Regions from separate parts of the Streptomyces sp. MMBL 11-1 genome, predicted to be linked through region 1. Evidence: riboswitches for the same ligand, from Rfam matches in the RefSeq annotation. Region 1 holds a riboswitch; the other holds the start of a gene.
The links. Region 1 has a riboswitch for S-adenosylmethionine ahead of thrC (threonine synthase). Riboswitches for the same ligand answer to the same signal wherever they lie in the genome.
Positions count from the first base shown of each region.

Region 2: linked by a shared signal. The riboswitch ahead of PSQ21_RS07605 (aminotransferase class V-fold PLP-dependent enzyme) and the one ahead of thrC (threonine synthase) in region 1 are both predicted to bind S-adenosylmethionine.

Region 1 is NZ_CP117709.1:4,419,752-4,426,983, forward strand. Features, by position in the region: gene PSQ21_RS19405 (alpha,alpha-trehalose-phosphate synthase (UDP-forming)) at 1-352, opposite strand, end outside; gene PSQ21_RS19410 (glucosyl-3-phosphoglycerate synthase) at 400-1,350, opposite strand; SAM riboswitch class I at 1,504-1,631, shown strand; gene thrC (threonine synthase) at 1,651-2,955, shown strand; gene PSQ21_RS19420 (MoaD/ThiS family protein) at 2,985-3,263, shown strand; gene PSQ21_RS19425 (cold-shock protein) at 3,706-3,912, shown strand; gene groL (chaperonin GroEL) at 4,356-5,978, shown strand; gene PSQ21_RS19435 (ABC transporter ATP-binding protein) at 6,282-7,232, shown strand, end outside.
Region 2 is NZ_CP117709.1:1,777,482-1,784,713, forward strand. Features, by position in the region: gene PSQ21_RS07580 (C40 family peptidase) at 1-153, opposite strand, end outside; gene PSQ21_RS07585 (NYN domain-containing protein) at 446-1,807, opposite strand; gene PSQ21_RS07590 (hypothetical protein) at 1,848-2,090, opposite strand; gene PSQ21_RS07595 (rhomboid family intramembrane serine protease) at 2,285-3,040, shown strand; gene PSQ21_RS07600 (Lrp/AsnC family transcriptional regulator) at 3,037-3,318, shown strand; gene PSQ21_RS07605 (aminotransferase class V-fold PLP-dependent enzyme) at 3,402-4,781, opposite strand; SAM riboswitch class IV at 4,956-5,073, opposite strand; gene trpD (anthranilate phosphoribosyltransferase) at 5,179-6,243, opposite strand; gene qcrB (cytochrome bc1 complex cytochrome b subunit) at 6,367-7,232, opposite strand, start outside.

The DNA of each region.
Region 1 (7,232 bases):
TCTGGTAGAGCAGGTGGTGGACGAACCACAGCACCGAGTTGGCGATGCCGTTGTACGCGTCGGCGTGCACCTCCGCGTCGATGTCGAGCATCCGCACGCCCGCTTCGCCGACCCCGCGCCGCACCGCCTCGCGGTCCCCGTCGCCGAGGGCCGCGCAGACCCACAGCTTGTCGTCGACGGCGCTCAGCCCGGAGACCAGCCCGCCGCCGCCGCGTCTGGCGTCGAGCGTCCCGTCCTCGCCGAGCGTGTACGAGACGGGGCCGCGGTTGGACGCGACGAGGACCCGGGCGGTGGAGGCGGCCACGGGCTCGGATCCGGGTTCGGTTTCGTGTTCGGCGTGCTCGGAGACCATGTAGCGGAACCTAGCCCGTTCGGGAAGCCCCCAAACGCCTCAAGGCGTCAAGCGGCCCATCGCTCCGCGTACTCCGCGATCTCCCGCATCGGCGGCCGCTCCTCCGTGTCCACCGCATGGGTGCGGGGCACGAAGCCGTCCTCGCCGCGCTCGAACTGGGTCAGCACGGGCCGCACCAGATGGCCCCGGGAGAGCCGCAGCTGCGCCGTGCGGTAGATCGCCGCCGCCATCCGGCCCAGTGCCTGCCCGTCCTGGTGGCGGTGGACGCGCACGCCGACGTCGACCTGGCCCAGGGCGTCCAGACCCACCGTGTGCAGCGCGTCCACCAGCAGCCCCAGCTCCACTCCGTAACCGACCGGGAACGGCAGCCGCTCCAGCAAGGACCGCCGCACCGCGTACTCGCCGCCCAGCGGCTGAACGAACCCGGCCAGCTGGGGCCAGTGCAGATTGAGCAGCGGGCGCGCCACCAGCTCGGTGACCCGGCCGCCCTGCCCCGCGCTCTTGCCGAGCGGGCGGTCGTACATCGCCTTGACGAACTGGACGGACGGGTCGGTGAGGAGCGGCCCGACCGTACCCGAGACGAAGTCCGCCGAGAAGTCTCTGAGATCGGCGTCCACGAAGCAGACGATCTCACCACTGGTCACCAGGAGTGAGCGCCACAGCACCTCGCCCTTGCCGGGCAGGGCCGGTATCCGGGGCAGGATCGCGTCCCGGTGGACCACCCGGGCGCCCGCCGCCCGGGCCACGGCGGCGGTGGCGTCGGTGGAGCCGGAGTCGATCACCACGAGTTCGTCGACGAGCCGGACCTTCTCCATCAGCTCCCGGCGGATCGTCGCCACGATCGCACCGACCGTGGCCTCCTCGTTCAGGGCGGGCAGCACCACGCTCACCGACGTGCCGCGCGGATCGGCCTCCCGGGCGTCGGTGAGCCGGTTCAACGGGCGGTCGCCGGACGACCAGGAACGCCTGGTCAGCCAGCGTTCCACCTCTTCGAGCACGGTCGGCACTCCCTGTGTGTGATCCATCTCGCGGTTCGGACGACTATCTCAACGGTCCGGTGCTTCGGTTACAGTCTTGAACAACGCGTATGGCCGTCGCATGTCGGGGTCGGACCGCACACAAACGCCTGGATCGAAGATCCAGCGCCATAGAGCTCATCCAGAGGGACTGAGGGAACGGCCCGTTGAAGTCCCGGCAACCCTCCCGCCGACCGCGAGGTCACGGTGGGGAAGGTGCCAATTCCGTCTTGCGGCGAAATGCGTCGCGAGGAAGATGAGGAGAAAGGGACCTCCGCCATCATGGCTGTTCAGACCGTTGCAGGCAGCACCGCTTCTTCTTCCGCCCCGGCCGTCGATCTCGGTCCCGCCGCGGCGCTTTCCTGCCGCGAGTGCGGCGAGCGTTTCGAGCTCGGCCCCCTCTTCGCCTGCGCGTCCTGTTTCGGGCCGCTGGAAGTGGCCTACGACCTGCCCACCGGCTCCCCGGAGGAGCTGCGGAAGGCCATCGAGGCCGGCCCGGACAACATCTGGCGTTACGCCCCGCTGCTGCCGGTGCCCGCCGACGTCGCGGAGAAGCCCAACATCAACCCCGGCTTCACCAAGCTCGTCAAGGCCGACAACCTCGCCCGTGAGCTGGGTGTCACCGGCGGCCTGTACGTGAAGGACGACTCCGGCAACCCGACGCACTCCTTCAAGGACCGCGTCGTCGCCATCGCCGTCGAGGCCGCCCGCGCCTTCGGCTTCACCACCCTCTCCTGCTCCTCCACGGGCAACCTGGCCGGAGCCGTCGGCGCAGCCGCCGCCCGGGCCGGACTGCGCTCCTGCGTCTTCATCCCGCACGACCTGGAGCAGGGCAAGGTCGTGATGGCCGCGGTGTACGGCGGTGAGCTGGTCGGCATCGAGGGCAACTACGACGACGTCAACCGCTTCTGCTCCGAGCTCATCGGCGACCCGCTCGGCGAGGGCTGGGGCTTCGTCAACGTCAACCTGCGCCCGTACTACGGCGAGGGCTCCAAGACGCTGGCGTACGAGATCTGCGAGCAGCTCGGCTGGCGGCTGCCCGACCAGATCGTCATCCCGATCGCGTCCGGCTCCCAGCTCACGAAGATCGACAAGGGGTTCCAGGAGCTGATCAAGCTCGGCCTCGTCGAGGACAGGCCGTACAAGATCTTCGGCGCCCAGGCCGAGGGCTGCTCCCCGGTCTCCGCCGCCTTCAAGGCCGGTCACGACGTCGTACGGCCCCAGAAGCCGAACACCATCGCCAAGTCGCTGGCCATCGGCAACCCGGCGGACGGCCCGTACGTCCTGGACATCGCCCGCCGCACCGGCGGCGCGGTGGAGGACGTGACCGACGAGCAGGTCGTCGACGCGATCAAGCTGCTGGCGCGCACCGAGGGCATCTTCGGCGAGACGGCGGGCGGCGTGACGCTCGGCGTGACGAAGAAGCTCATCGAGGCGGGCGTCATCGATCCGGCGCTCACCACCGTCGTCCTGAACACCGGCGACGGGCTCAAGACGCTGGACGCGGTCTCCGCGACCTCCCAGGCCACGGCGACCATCAAGCCGAGCCTGGACGCGTTCCGCGCCGCGGGCCTCGCCGCCAACTGATCACCCGAGACTTCAGGAAGGCACCCACCATGAGCGTCAAGGTCCGCATCCCCACCATCCTCCGTACGTACACGGGCGGCCAGGCCGAGGTCCCGGCGGAGGGCGCCAAGCTCTCCGAGGTCATCGAGTCCCTGGAGAAGGACCACCCGGGCATCGCGGCCCGGGTCCTGGACGACCAGGGCAAGCTCCGCCGCTTCGTGAACGTGTACGTCAACGACGACGACGTGCGCTTCGAGGGCGGGCTGGACGCGGCCACGCCGGACGGCGCGGGCGTCTCGATCATCCCCGCGGTCGCCGGCGGCTGCTGAACCGCCGGGCCGCCTCCCGGCGGCCCCATCGCACCTCTGTGTGACCACCATTGCCCCCTCCGCGAGAGAAGCGGAGGGGGCAATTCTGCATGGTTGAGCACGGTAGAGTTGGGGAAGCACCGTCCGCTGCTCGTGCCGCCCGCATATGAGAATGCGCCTGGCCCCGATAAGAAGCAGCCAAAGTACGTGAACCCTTTGTGGCATAAGTGCCCTTTGTCTGGCCCGACTTGCCCGTAAATCTCTGCAAACCCGCATATTCGCGTGTTCTTCCCTGCCCAGAATTCTCGTCCGATTGACCTGTTGCAGAGGGCAGTTGGGCGGATACATTCGGCCGCGGTCGACGCGCTGCGGCGCCGCGCACCCTCTCCTGTCGGAGGGTGAGTTCCGACCCGGGCCCGCGAAGTGCGGTCCCGTGCAAGGGCCAGTAATAGGGGAGTTAGGCATGGCTCAGGGCACCGTCAAGTGGTTCAACGCGGAGAAGGGGTACGGCTTCATCGCGGTCGACGGTGGTGCGGATGTTTTCGTCCACTACAGCGCGATCCAGATGGACGGGTACCGCACCCTCGAAGAGGGTCAGCGAGTTGAATTCGAGATCTCGCAGGGCCAGAAGGGGCCCCAGGCCGACATGGTCAAGCTCGCCGTCGGCTGAGCTCGGCGCGGTCGTCCGACGACACTACTCACGCACGCAGGGCCCGGCTCCCGGATCAGGGGACCGGGCCCTACGTGCGTCCCGGCGTCGCGGCGTCCCGGCGTCCCGGCGTCCCGGCGTCCCGGCGTCCCGGCGTCCCGGCGTCCCGGCGTCCCGGTGTCGCGGACCGCGTTCGGCGGGTGCTGACGGCCCCGCCGGGCGGGCGCCGTCATTCACATCCGATGGGCGCCGTTGTCCACATCCGGAGAGGGACGCTTGCACTCGCAGGGGTCGAGTGCTAATCATTGGCGTTAGCACTCTCCAGGTGAGAGTGACAGAAACTTGGACCGGGCCGGTGAGGCCCGCAGGCGCGGTGGGGCAAGGAACCACCACGCAGGCAGGCCGTCCGTCGCGGGCGCCTCTCGGTCCGGAGAATCCACCCCTGTCCGGGAGGACCACTTCACATGGCCAAGATCATCGCGTTCGACGAGGAGGCACGGCGCGGTCTCGAGCGCGGGATGAACCAGCTCGCCGACGCCGTCAAGGTCACCCTCGGCCCCAAGGGCCGTAACGTCGTCCTCGAGAAGAAGTGGGGCGCGCCCACGATCACCAACGATGGTGTTTCCATCGCCAAGGAGATCGAGCTCGAGGACCCGTACGAGAAGATCGGTGCGGAGCTGGTCAAGGAGGTCGCCAAGAAGACGGACGACGTCGCCGGCGACGGTACGACCACCGCCACCGTTCTGGCTCAGGCTCTCGTCCGCGAGGGTCTGCGCAACGTCGCCGCAGGCGCCAACCCGATGGCCCTCAAGCGGGGCATCGAGAAGGCCGTCGAGGCCGTCTCCGCCGCTCTGCTGGAGCAGGCCAAGGACGTGGAGACCAAGGAGCAGATCGCTTCGACCGCCTCCATCTCCGCCGCCGACACCGAGATCGGCGCCAAGATCGCCGAGGCGATGGACAAGGTCGGCAAGGAAGGCGTCATCACCGTCGAGGAGTCCCAGACCTTCGGTCTGGAGCTTGAGCTCACCGAGGGTATGCGCTTCGACAAGGGCTACATCTCGGCCTACTTCGCGACCGACATGGAGCGTATGGAGGCGTCGCTCGACGACCCGTACATCCTGATCGTCAACTCGAAGATCGCCAGCGTCAAGGACCTGATCCCGCTGCTGGAGAAGGTCATGCAGTCGGGCAAGCCCCTGCTGATCATCGCCGAGGACGTCGAGGGCGAGGCGCTCTCCACCCTGGTCGTCAACAAGATCAAGGGCACGTTCAAGTCCGTCGCCGTCAAGGCTCCGGGCTTCGGCGACCGCCGCAAGGCCATGCTCGCGGACATCGCCATCCTCACCGGTGGCACCGTGATCTCCGAGGAGGTCGGTCTCAAGCTGGAGAACGCCGGCCTGGACCTGCTCGGCCGTGCCCGCAAGGTCGTCATCACCAAGGACGAGACCACGATCGTCGACGGTGCCGGTGACAGCGAGCAGGTTCAGGGTCGCGTCAAGCAGATCCGTGCCGAGATCGAGAACTCCGACTCGGACTACGACCGCGAGAAGCTCCAGGAGCGTCTGGCGAAGCTGGCCGGCGGCGTGGCCGTCATCAAGGCCGGCGCCGCCACCGAGGTGGAGCTCAAGGAGCGCAAGCACCGCATCGAGGACGCGGTGCGCAACGCCAAGGCCGCCGTCGAGGAGGGCATCGTCGCCGGTGGTGGCGTGGCTCTGCTCCAGGCCTCGGCCGTCTTCGAGAAGCTCGACCTCACGGGCGACGAGGCGACCGGCGCCAACGCCGTGAAGCTCGCGCTGGAGGCCCCGCTCAAGCAGATCGCCGTCAACGGTGGTCTTGAGGGTGGCGTCGTCGTGGAGAAGGTGCGCAACCTGCCGATCGGTCACGGCCTCAACGCCGCGTCCGGCGAGTACGTCGACATGATCGCCGAGGGCATCATCGACCCGGCGAAGGTCACGCGCTCCGCTCTGCAGAACGCCGCGTCCATCGCCGCGCTCTTCCTCACCACCGAGGCCGTCATCGCCGACAAGCCCGAGAAGGCCGCCGCGGCGGCTCCGGGCGGCATGCCGGGCGGTGACATGGACTTCTGATCCGCCGCGGAGCCCCGGGCCTCTCCGGGTGCCTCCGGCTGATCGAAGTTCGCGTACGTCCCACAGGGGCGGTACCTCTTCACGGAGGTGCCGCCCCTGTGGCGTTTCCCGGCCGACGGGCCGGGGCGTGCGGGGCGGCGCGCACCGCCCGCGTCCGGTCCGACCGGTGGGCTGGAGTGCGGGCGGGCTTTGCCGTTCTCCCCGCATGCTTGGGCGCGGGGCGGGGGCCGCACGGTCGCGAGCAGGCGGAACCGGCGGATCTGCGTCCCTTGATGATGGTGACGGCTGACGGAGGGGGTCCGGGTGAGCACGGTGGCGGGGACGACGCGAGCGGGCGAGAGCGGGAACGAGGGCGAGGGCGAGGGCGAGGAGGACAGGGGTGAAGGGGAGGAAACGCTCCGGGAGCCCGTTGAGCAGTCGGCCAGGGGGGATGTGGGGCAGCGGGCCGGGAAGCCTGTTGAGCAGTCGGCCAGGGGGGCCGTGGGGCAGCGGGCCGGGGAGCCCGTGGAGCCCGGGGAGCCCGTGGAGCCCGTGGAGCGGGAGCAGGCCGGAGATTCCGCCGAGGGCGAGCCGGGCGCCGGCCCCTCCCCTCTCCGCCTCCTCCTCTCCCGGGTCCGTCCGCACCGCGGCGTTCTCGTCCGCGCGGGCCTGCTCTCGCTCGCCGGATCCGCGGCGGGTCTCGCGATGCCGCTGATGGCGAAGCACGCGGTCGACGCGTTCGCCGCGGACCGTTCGCCCGCGGGGCCACTCGTCGCACTGACCGCGCTCGTGCTGGTCGGAGCCTGCCTCTCCGCGTACGGGCGCTACCTCATGTCCCGTACGGGAGAAGGCGTCGTCCTCCGCGCACGTGACCAACTCGTGGGCCGCATCATGCGGTTGAAGGTCCCGGCGGTGGACCGGCTGACTCCGGGCGACCTCCAGTCACGGGTGACCAGCGACACGACCCTGCTGCGGACGGTCCTCTCCAGCGGTCTGGTCGAGTCGTTCAACAGCGTGCTGATGCTGCTGGGGACGATCGGCTTCATGGCGTACATGGACCTGACGCTGCTCGGCGTGACGCTGGTGGTGATCGTCGGCATCGGCGCCGTGACCTCCCTGCTGATGCCGCGCATCCAGCGGGCCCAGCTCCGCGCCCAGGAGTCCGTGGGCGCGATGGGCGCGGCACTGGACCGGGTGCTCCAGGCGTTCCGCACGGTCAAGGCGAGCGGGGCGGAGGAGCGGGAGACGGCGGCCGTCGCGGCGGCTGCCCGGCAC
Region 2 (7,232 bases), 2.6 Mb from region 1:
GAGCTTGTCGACCTTCGCCTTGACTTCGCTCTTGCTCGGCTTGGGGTCGGCGTGGGCGGCCTGGGAGGTCAGGGCCACGGCCGCGGCGGCGGTCGCGGTGAGCACGGTCACGCGGGTGCGGCTCGGCTGCTTGGGACGACGGTGGGACGCCACGAAGGCGAGCTCCTTCTTCCTCAGAGCCGCCTACCGGGCTGTGGGGGAAAGAATCCCCGGCTCCGTGCACATGACGGACTCGGCGGTTCCTTCGCCGTCACCCCCAGTGGGTGATCAACCGTGCGAAGGTTCGAGGCCTGACCCTAGTGACCATCCTGTGATCAGTTCAAATCCTCACAGGATTTTTCTCGTCACACCAGGCACTTCTTTACTCTCACCCCACCGCGTGTAGCGGCGACTTGACGGTACGTTCCCAGAAAACCGGCATGCCACACATGTCGAGCATATTCCGCTAGACGCGCGAAAGGCGTTTGAGGAGCAAGACGGACGCGACCGGTCGCGCGCCGGCCTTGGCCACGCCGTCCGCCACCTCCCGGTCGGTGGAGACGACCACCACGGGCCGCCCCGGCGGTTCCGCGCGGGCCAGTTGACGGATCAGCTCGTCCGCCGTGACCCCGGCCTTGCTGAACAGCACCCGTACGCCCCGGGGCGGGGCCAGCAGCACCGGGGCTGCCAGTTCGGCCCCGTCGAAGACACAGGTCATCTCGGCGCCGGTCTGCGCCGCGAGCACCGAGAGCCCGCCCAGCAGCCGCAACCGCTGCTTCTCCAGCGGCATCTGGGGATAGCCGGTCTTGGTGACGTTGTAGCCGTCCACGATGAGGTGGGCCTGCGGCAGCGCCAGCAGTTGGTCGAGCAGCGCCGGGTCGGTCTCGGAAAGGGCCCTGGCGGCAATGTCCTTGGGGGACATCCGGCCGGGCTCCACCGCGTCCACGGTGTCGGCGGGATGCGTCGTCGCCGGGGGGAGCGCCAGCTCCCGCCGCAGCCCCGAGGCCGCGTCCAGCACGGTGTCCAGGAGCAGCCGCAGCCGCATGTCCTCCACCGATCGGCCCTCCCGGGCGGCCCGGCGGCTCGCCTCCAGGGCCGCCTCGGCCTCCCCCAGCCGCCCCTTGAGCCGGCGCGACTCGCTCTCCGCGGCGGAGAGCTGGGCGGCCGACTCGGCGCGTACGGCCTCGGCCTCGGCGGCGCCGCGGCGCAGGGCGGCCTCGCCGCGCTTCACCTCGCTCAGGGCGCTGCGCAGCTTGCGATGCAGCGACTCGGTCTCCTTGCGGGCCGCATCCAGCTCGGTGCGCAGCCGCTCGGTCTCGGCGCGGGTGTGGGCACGGGCCCGCTCCAGCTCCTCGCGCAGATGGTCCCGTTCCCGACGGGTCTCCTCGTCGGCCCGTTCCGCGTCGGCGCGCTGGACCTCCTCGCCGGCCGATTCGACCAGCTTGACCCAGCCCACCGGGCGCAGCACGTAGGCGGCGGCGGCCACGTCGAGGGGATCGGCGGCGGCGGGCGGCGAGCCGGCTTCCAGCGCGCCGGTCAGCTCGGGCTGGGACTGGCCGAGCCGCTCACCGATGCGCTGCCGGAAGACGGCGTCGCTCTCCAGCGCGGCGGCCATCGCGTTCCCCGCGAACTTCGCTCGCCGGGTCGGCGTGAACCGGGCGTACTGCCGTAGCTGGGCGGGCAGTTCGGCGACGGTCAGCCCGCCGAAGGCGTCCGAGACCAGCGCGACGACCCGCCGTCGCACACCCTCGGGCAGCGGACGGCCGAGCGCCTCTGCACCGCCGTCGGCCTCATCGGCCGGTCCGGCGCCGCTGGTCGGCTGATCCACCGTCCGTCACCCCATAGATGTGTGATGGGTGCGCTCCCTCTCAGGAAGCGGCACCCGGCCTGTCCACCAGTTCGATCTGGTCCACCGCGTTGCACCAACGACAGCGGACCGACTCGATGGTCTCACTGACGACCTCCCGCTCCTCGACACTCGACTCACCGGCCAGGTCGAGGTGCACGTACTCCACGACCTTGGAGGAGCGGGTCACATCGAAGCGCGTGAGATTGCCGCACAGCGTGCAGCGCCAGCGCGTCCCGTCCGTCGGCAGGGGAACCGTCGTCATCGTTGCGTCCTCTTTCGTCGTCTCCAGGAGCCCGCGCCGGGCGCGCCGCCGCGACTCCGCCTGTCTACGTCAAGGATCTCGCGGTGCGCCGTCGAACTGCGGAAGTCCTGGCGTAACCCTACGGCCTCGCGTACGGGCACCGGCACGGCGAGGCGCTCCCTCCCGCTTCCCCACCGGTACGTCATGCTCTGTCCATGATCGAGTGGCGGCAGGCCGACTGGCGGACCACGGCCGGAAGGATCCGGGACGCGGCGCTGTCGAGCGGCGCCCCGGTCACCTACGGACTGATCGGCGCCTGCGGCGTGATCTTCCTGATCAGCCCGCTGTCCGGGTTCGGCGGTGCCGCCCATCGGAGCGAGGACGCGCTGCTCGCCGCGCAGGCGGGGTACTTCGAGCGGTGGGGGGTGATCCCCGCCGACCTGTGGGAGGGGTCGGCGCACGCGCTGATCACACCGTTCACGGCGCTGTTCGTGCACGGCAGCTGGCTGCACCTGCTGGGGAACCTGTTGTTCCTGTACGTGTTCGGCGCGATGGCCGAGGAGCGCATGGGCCGGGTGCGGTTCGCCCTGTTCTACGTGGGCTGCGGCTATGTGGCCCTGGCCTGCTACGCGGCGGCGCACGCGGACTCCGAGCAGACGCTGGTCGGGGCGTCGGGGGCGATCTCCGCGGTGCTCGGGGCGTTCCTGTACCTGTTCCCCAGGACCCGGGTGACCAGCCTGTTCCCGTTTCTCTTCTTCCTGCCGCTGCGCTTCCCCGCCTGGATCGTGCTGGCCTTCTGGTTCGGGCTCCAGTGGGCGGCGGCGCAGGGGGCGGGCAGCGGCCCCGGGGTGGCGTATCTGGCGCATGTGGCGGGCTTCGCGGCCGGGTTCCTCTACGCCTGGGGACGTTATGGGCGTACGGCTAGAGTGAAGGTTCCAGCCACGGCCACCGAGGGAGACAGCCAGCCGTGATCACCGCGATCGTGCTCATCAAGACCAGCGTGGACCGGATTCCGGAGATCGCCGAGGCCATCGCCGCGCTGGACAGCGTCAGCGAGGTCTTCTCCGTCACCGGCACCCACGACCTGATCGCCATGGTCCGTGTCGCCAGGCACGACGACCTCGCCGACGTCATCCCCGGCCGGATCAGCAAGATCCCGGGCGTCGAGGGCACCGACACCCACGTGGCGTTCCGTACGTACTCCCAGCACGACCTGGAAGCGGCCTTCTCCATCGGCCTCGACGTGTAGGCGCGGGCGCCACCGGCGACGCGCCTCGGCCGGGGACAGGCAGCGGGCCTGTCCCCGGCCGAGGCGTTTCATCAGGACGTGTCTCAGAGCCGGGCGGCTTCGCCCCGGTCCGGGACGCAGCGGCCGTCCTCGGTCCGGTAGCTCCACCGGGCGCCCTCGCGGACCAGCTCGGAGACCGCGCGCAGGAAACGGTCGATGTGCTCGTCGGGCGTACCGGCGCCGAAGCTGACGCGGATCGCGTTGAGCGAGCTTTCACCCGGCTCGGCCTCCGGCGCGCCGCACTCGCCCGGGTCCTGCGGGTCGCTGCCGAGCAGGGTGCGCACCAGCGGGTGGGCGCAGAAGAGGCCGTCGCGCACGCCGATGCCGTACTCGGCGGAGAGGGCGGCGGCGAAGTGCGAGCTGTTCCAGCCGCGCACCACGAAGGAGATGACGCCGACCCGGGGGGCGTCGTCGCCGAACAGGGAGAGCACCCGCACCTCGGGCACCTCGGCGAGCCCCTCGCGGACCCGGCTCACCAGCTCCTGCTCCCGGGCGACCAGGCCCTCGAAGCCCGCTTCCGTCAGGGCCTTGCAGGCGGAGGCGATGGAGTAGACGCCGATGACATTGGGCGAACCGGCCTCGTGACGGGCGGCCGTGGTGTGCCAGTCGACGTCCACGCCGCCGTCGGCGCGCCGGGCGACCGTGCGGGACGCGCCGCCGCCGGCGAGGTACGGCTCCGCCGCCCGGAGCCAGTCGGCGCGGCCGGCCAGGACCCCGGAGCCGAAGGGCGCGTACAGCTTGTGGCCGGAGAACGCGACCCAGTCGACGTCCAGTTCGGCGATGTCCACGGGGTGGTGCGGGGCCAGCTGGGCGGCGTCGAGCACGATGCGGGCGCCGTGCGCGTGGGCGGCGGCGGCCAGTTCCCGTACCGGCCACAGCTCGCCGGTCACGTTGGACGCGCCGGTGACGCAGACGAGGGCGGGGCCGTAGGGGTCGCGGTCGGCGAGCGCGCGCTCCAGGGTCTCGACGGCCTGGGCCGGGGTGCGGGGCGCGTCGAGGTAGGTGACCCGGGCGTCGCGCCAGGGCAGCAGGGACGCGTGGTGCTCGGTCTCGTACACGAAGACCTGGCAGTCGGCGGGGAGCGCGGAGGCCAGCAGGTTGAGGGAGTCGGTCGTGGAGCGGGTGAAGACCACCTGGTCCTCCGCGCGGCAGCCGAGGAACTCCGCGACCGTGCGGCGGCTGTTCTCGAAGAGGTCGGTGGAGAGCTGGGAGAGGTAGCCGGCGCCGCGGTGGACGCTGCCGTAGTACGGGGCGTACGCCGCGACGTCGTCCCAGACCCGCTGGAGGGCCGGGGCGCTGGCGGCGTAGTCGAGCGCGGCGTAGGTGACCTCACCACCGGTGACGAGCGGGACGGTGACGTTCTGCCCCAGAACGGGCAACGGGGCACAAACCGACGGGTCGAGGGCAGCGGTGGGGACAGACATGGCGAACTCCCGTAACAGGCAGGCGAAATCCGTGCGCCGGCAGTACGCGGCAGCGCAGGGGGAAGAAAAAAGGATGCGCGGAAGGAGGGCGTTCAGCCCTAGCGCATTCGCTTGCTCACAGAAGGCTCCCTAGGGACCAGGACCCCGGGGGCTGGCATCCGCTGGATGCCGAGGGGCCCGCGCTTGCCGCAGACCTCGCTGCCTGCGGCCTGGTCTTCACCCGGGGCACCCCGCCACGGACGGAGGGTTGCCGGACAGCGGGCCGGGGCCGTAGTCGCTGTCACTCATGACCTGCGCAGCATCTTGCCATATGTGCGCACACGCGCAAGGGCGCGGTCCGGCATCCGGACCGCGCCCCGCGTCACACCGTGTGCCCCGGAGGCTTCTCCGCGGCGCGTCAGGCGTTGCTGGCCGCCACCCAGCGCTCCAGGGCCCGCTTGGCGGCTCCGGAGTCGATGGCCTCGGCCGCGACGAGGATCTTCGCCGCGAGCTGTTCGGTCAGCGTGCCGGGGCCCGGGTCCAGGGCCACCAGGGCCGCCGCCGAGTTGAGCAGCACCGCCTCCCGTACCGCGCCGCCCTCGCCGTCCAGCAGGCGGCGGGCCACATCGGCGTTGTACGAGGCGTCGGCGCCGCGCAGCGCCTCGACGGGGACGATGGGCAGCCCGACGTCGCGCGGGTCGAAGGGCTCCTCGCGGACCACGCCGTCGCGCACCACCCAGACCCGGGAGGTCGCGGTGGTGGTCAGCTCGTCGAGGCCGTCGTCACCGCGGAAGACCAGGGACGAGTTGCCCCGGTCGGCCAGCACACCCGCGACGATGGGCGCCATCCGGGCGTCGGCGACGCCGACCGCCTGGGCGCGGACCTGGGCCGGGTTGGTGAGGGGGCCCAGGATGTTGAACGTGGTCTGCGCGCCGAGTTCCTTGCGGGCCTTGGCGGCGTACCGCAGGGCGGGGTGGAACTTCACGGCGAAGCAGAAGGTGATGCCCGCCGCTTCGGCGACCTCGACCACCCGCCGCGGGGTCAACTCCAGGTTGACGCCGAGCTTCTCCAGCACGTCGGAGGAGCCGCTCGCGGAGGAAGCGGCCCGGTTGCCGTGCTTGACGACCTTCGCACCGGTGCCGGCGATGACGATCGCGGACATGGTCGAGATGTTGACCGTCCTGGCGAGGTCGCCGCCGGTGCCGACGATGTCGACGGTGCGGCCCGGCACGTGGATGGTGTTGGCGTGGGTGTACATCGCGCGGACCAGGCCGGTGACCTCGTCGACGGTCTCGCCCTTGGCCCGCAGCGCGACGGCGAACCCGGCGATCTGGGCGTCGGTGGCCTCGCCGCTCATGATGCGGTCCATGGCCCACGCGGTCTCCTCGGAGCTGAGGTTCTCGCCGCGCAGGAGGGGGTTCAGGAGGCCGGGCCAGGAACGGTCCGCCACGCTGTCGCCGCCGCTCGGGGTCACAACGTTCATGGTCCGCTCCAGGGTCCACAGCCGGTCAGGAAAGTTGGCTCCACCCTATCCAGCCGGAGGGACCGCGAAGAGCCCCGTCCATCGAATGGACGGGGCTCTCACGGTGGCGACCGTTTCAGGCGATCAGTGGTGGCTGTGGCTCTCGCTGATCTCCTTGTACTCCTCCGGGGTCGCCTTGGGGATCTGGTTCCCGTCGGCGAAGTACCCCTTGCTGAGCTTGGCGCGCAGCTTCTGCACCGGGGAGATCTTGCGCTTGACGCCGTTCTCGTCGACCGCGGGGCCGAGGTCGAGCGGCTGGTACTGCTCGTGCGCCGTGAGCGTGTGCAGCTGCCCGGGGCTGAGCGGCTCGTGGATCTCGACGAACTCACCGTGCGGCAGGCGCTTGATGATGCCGGTCTCGCGACCGTGCAGCACCTTCTCCCGGTCGCGGCGCTGGAGGCCGAGGCAGATCCGCTTGGTGACGATGAACGCGATGACCGGTCCGACGAAGAAGAAGATCCGGACGAACCAGGTGATGGCGTTGATCGACAGGTGGAAGTGCGTGGCCCACAGGTCGTTTCCACCGCCGACGAGGCCGATGAAGTACGCCGTGATCCAGGCGACGCCGAAGCCCGTACGGGTCGGGGCGTTGCGCGGGCGGTCCAGGATGTGGTGCTCGCGCTTGTCGCCGGTGATCCAGGACTCGATGAACGGGTACACCGCGATCGCGGTGAGGACCACGCCGAAGCCGACCAGCGGGATGAACACGCCCAGGGCGAGCGTGTGGCCCCACAGGTTGATCTCCCAGCCCGGCATCACACGGACCAGCCCCTCGGCGAAGCCCATGTACCAGTCGGGCTGGGCGCCGGTGGAGACCTGGTCGACCCGGTACGGACCGAGCGCCCAGATCGGGTTGATCGTGGCGATGGCCGAGATGGCCGCGATGACGCCGAAGACGAGGAAGAAGAACCCTCCGGCCTTCGCCATGTACACGGGCAGCAGCGGCATGC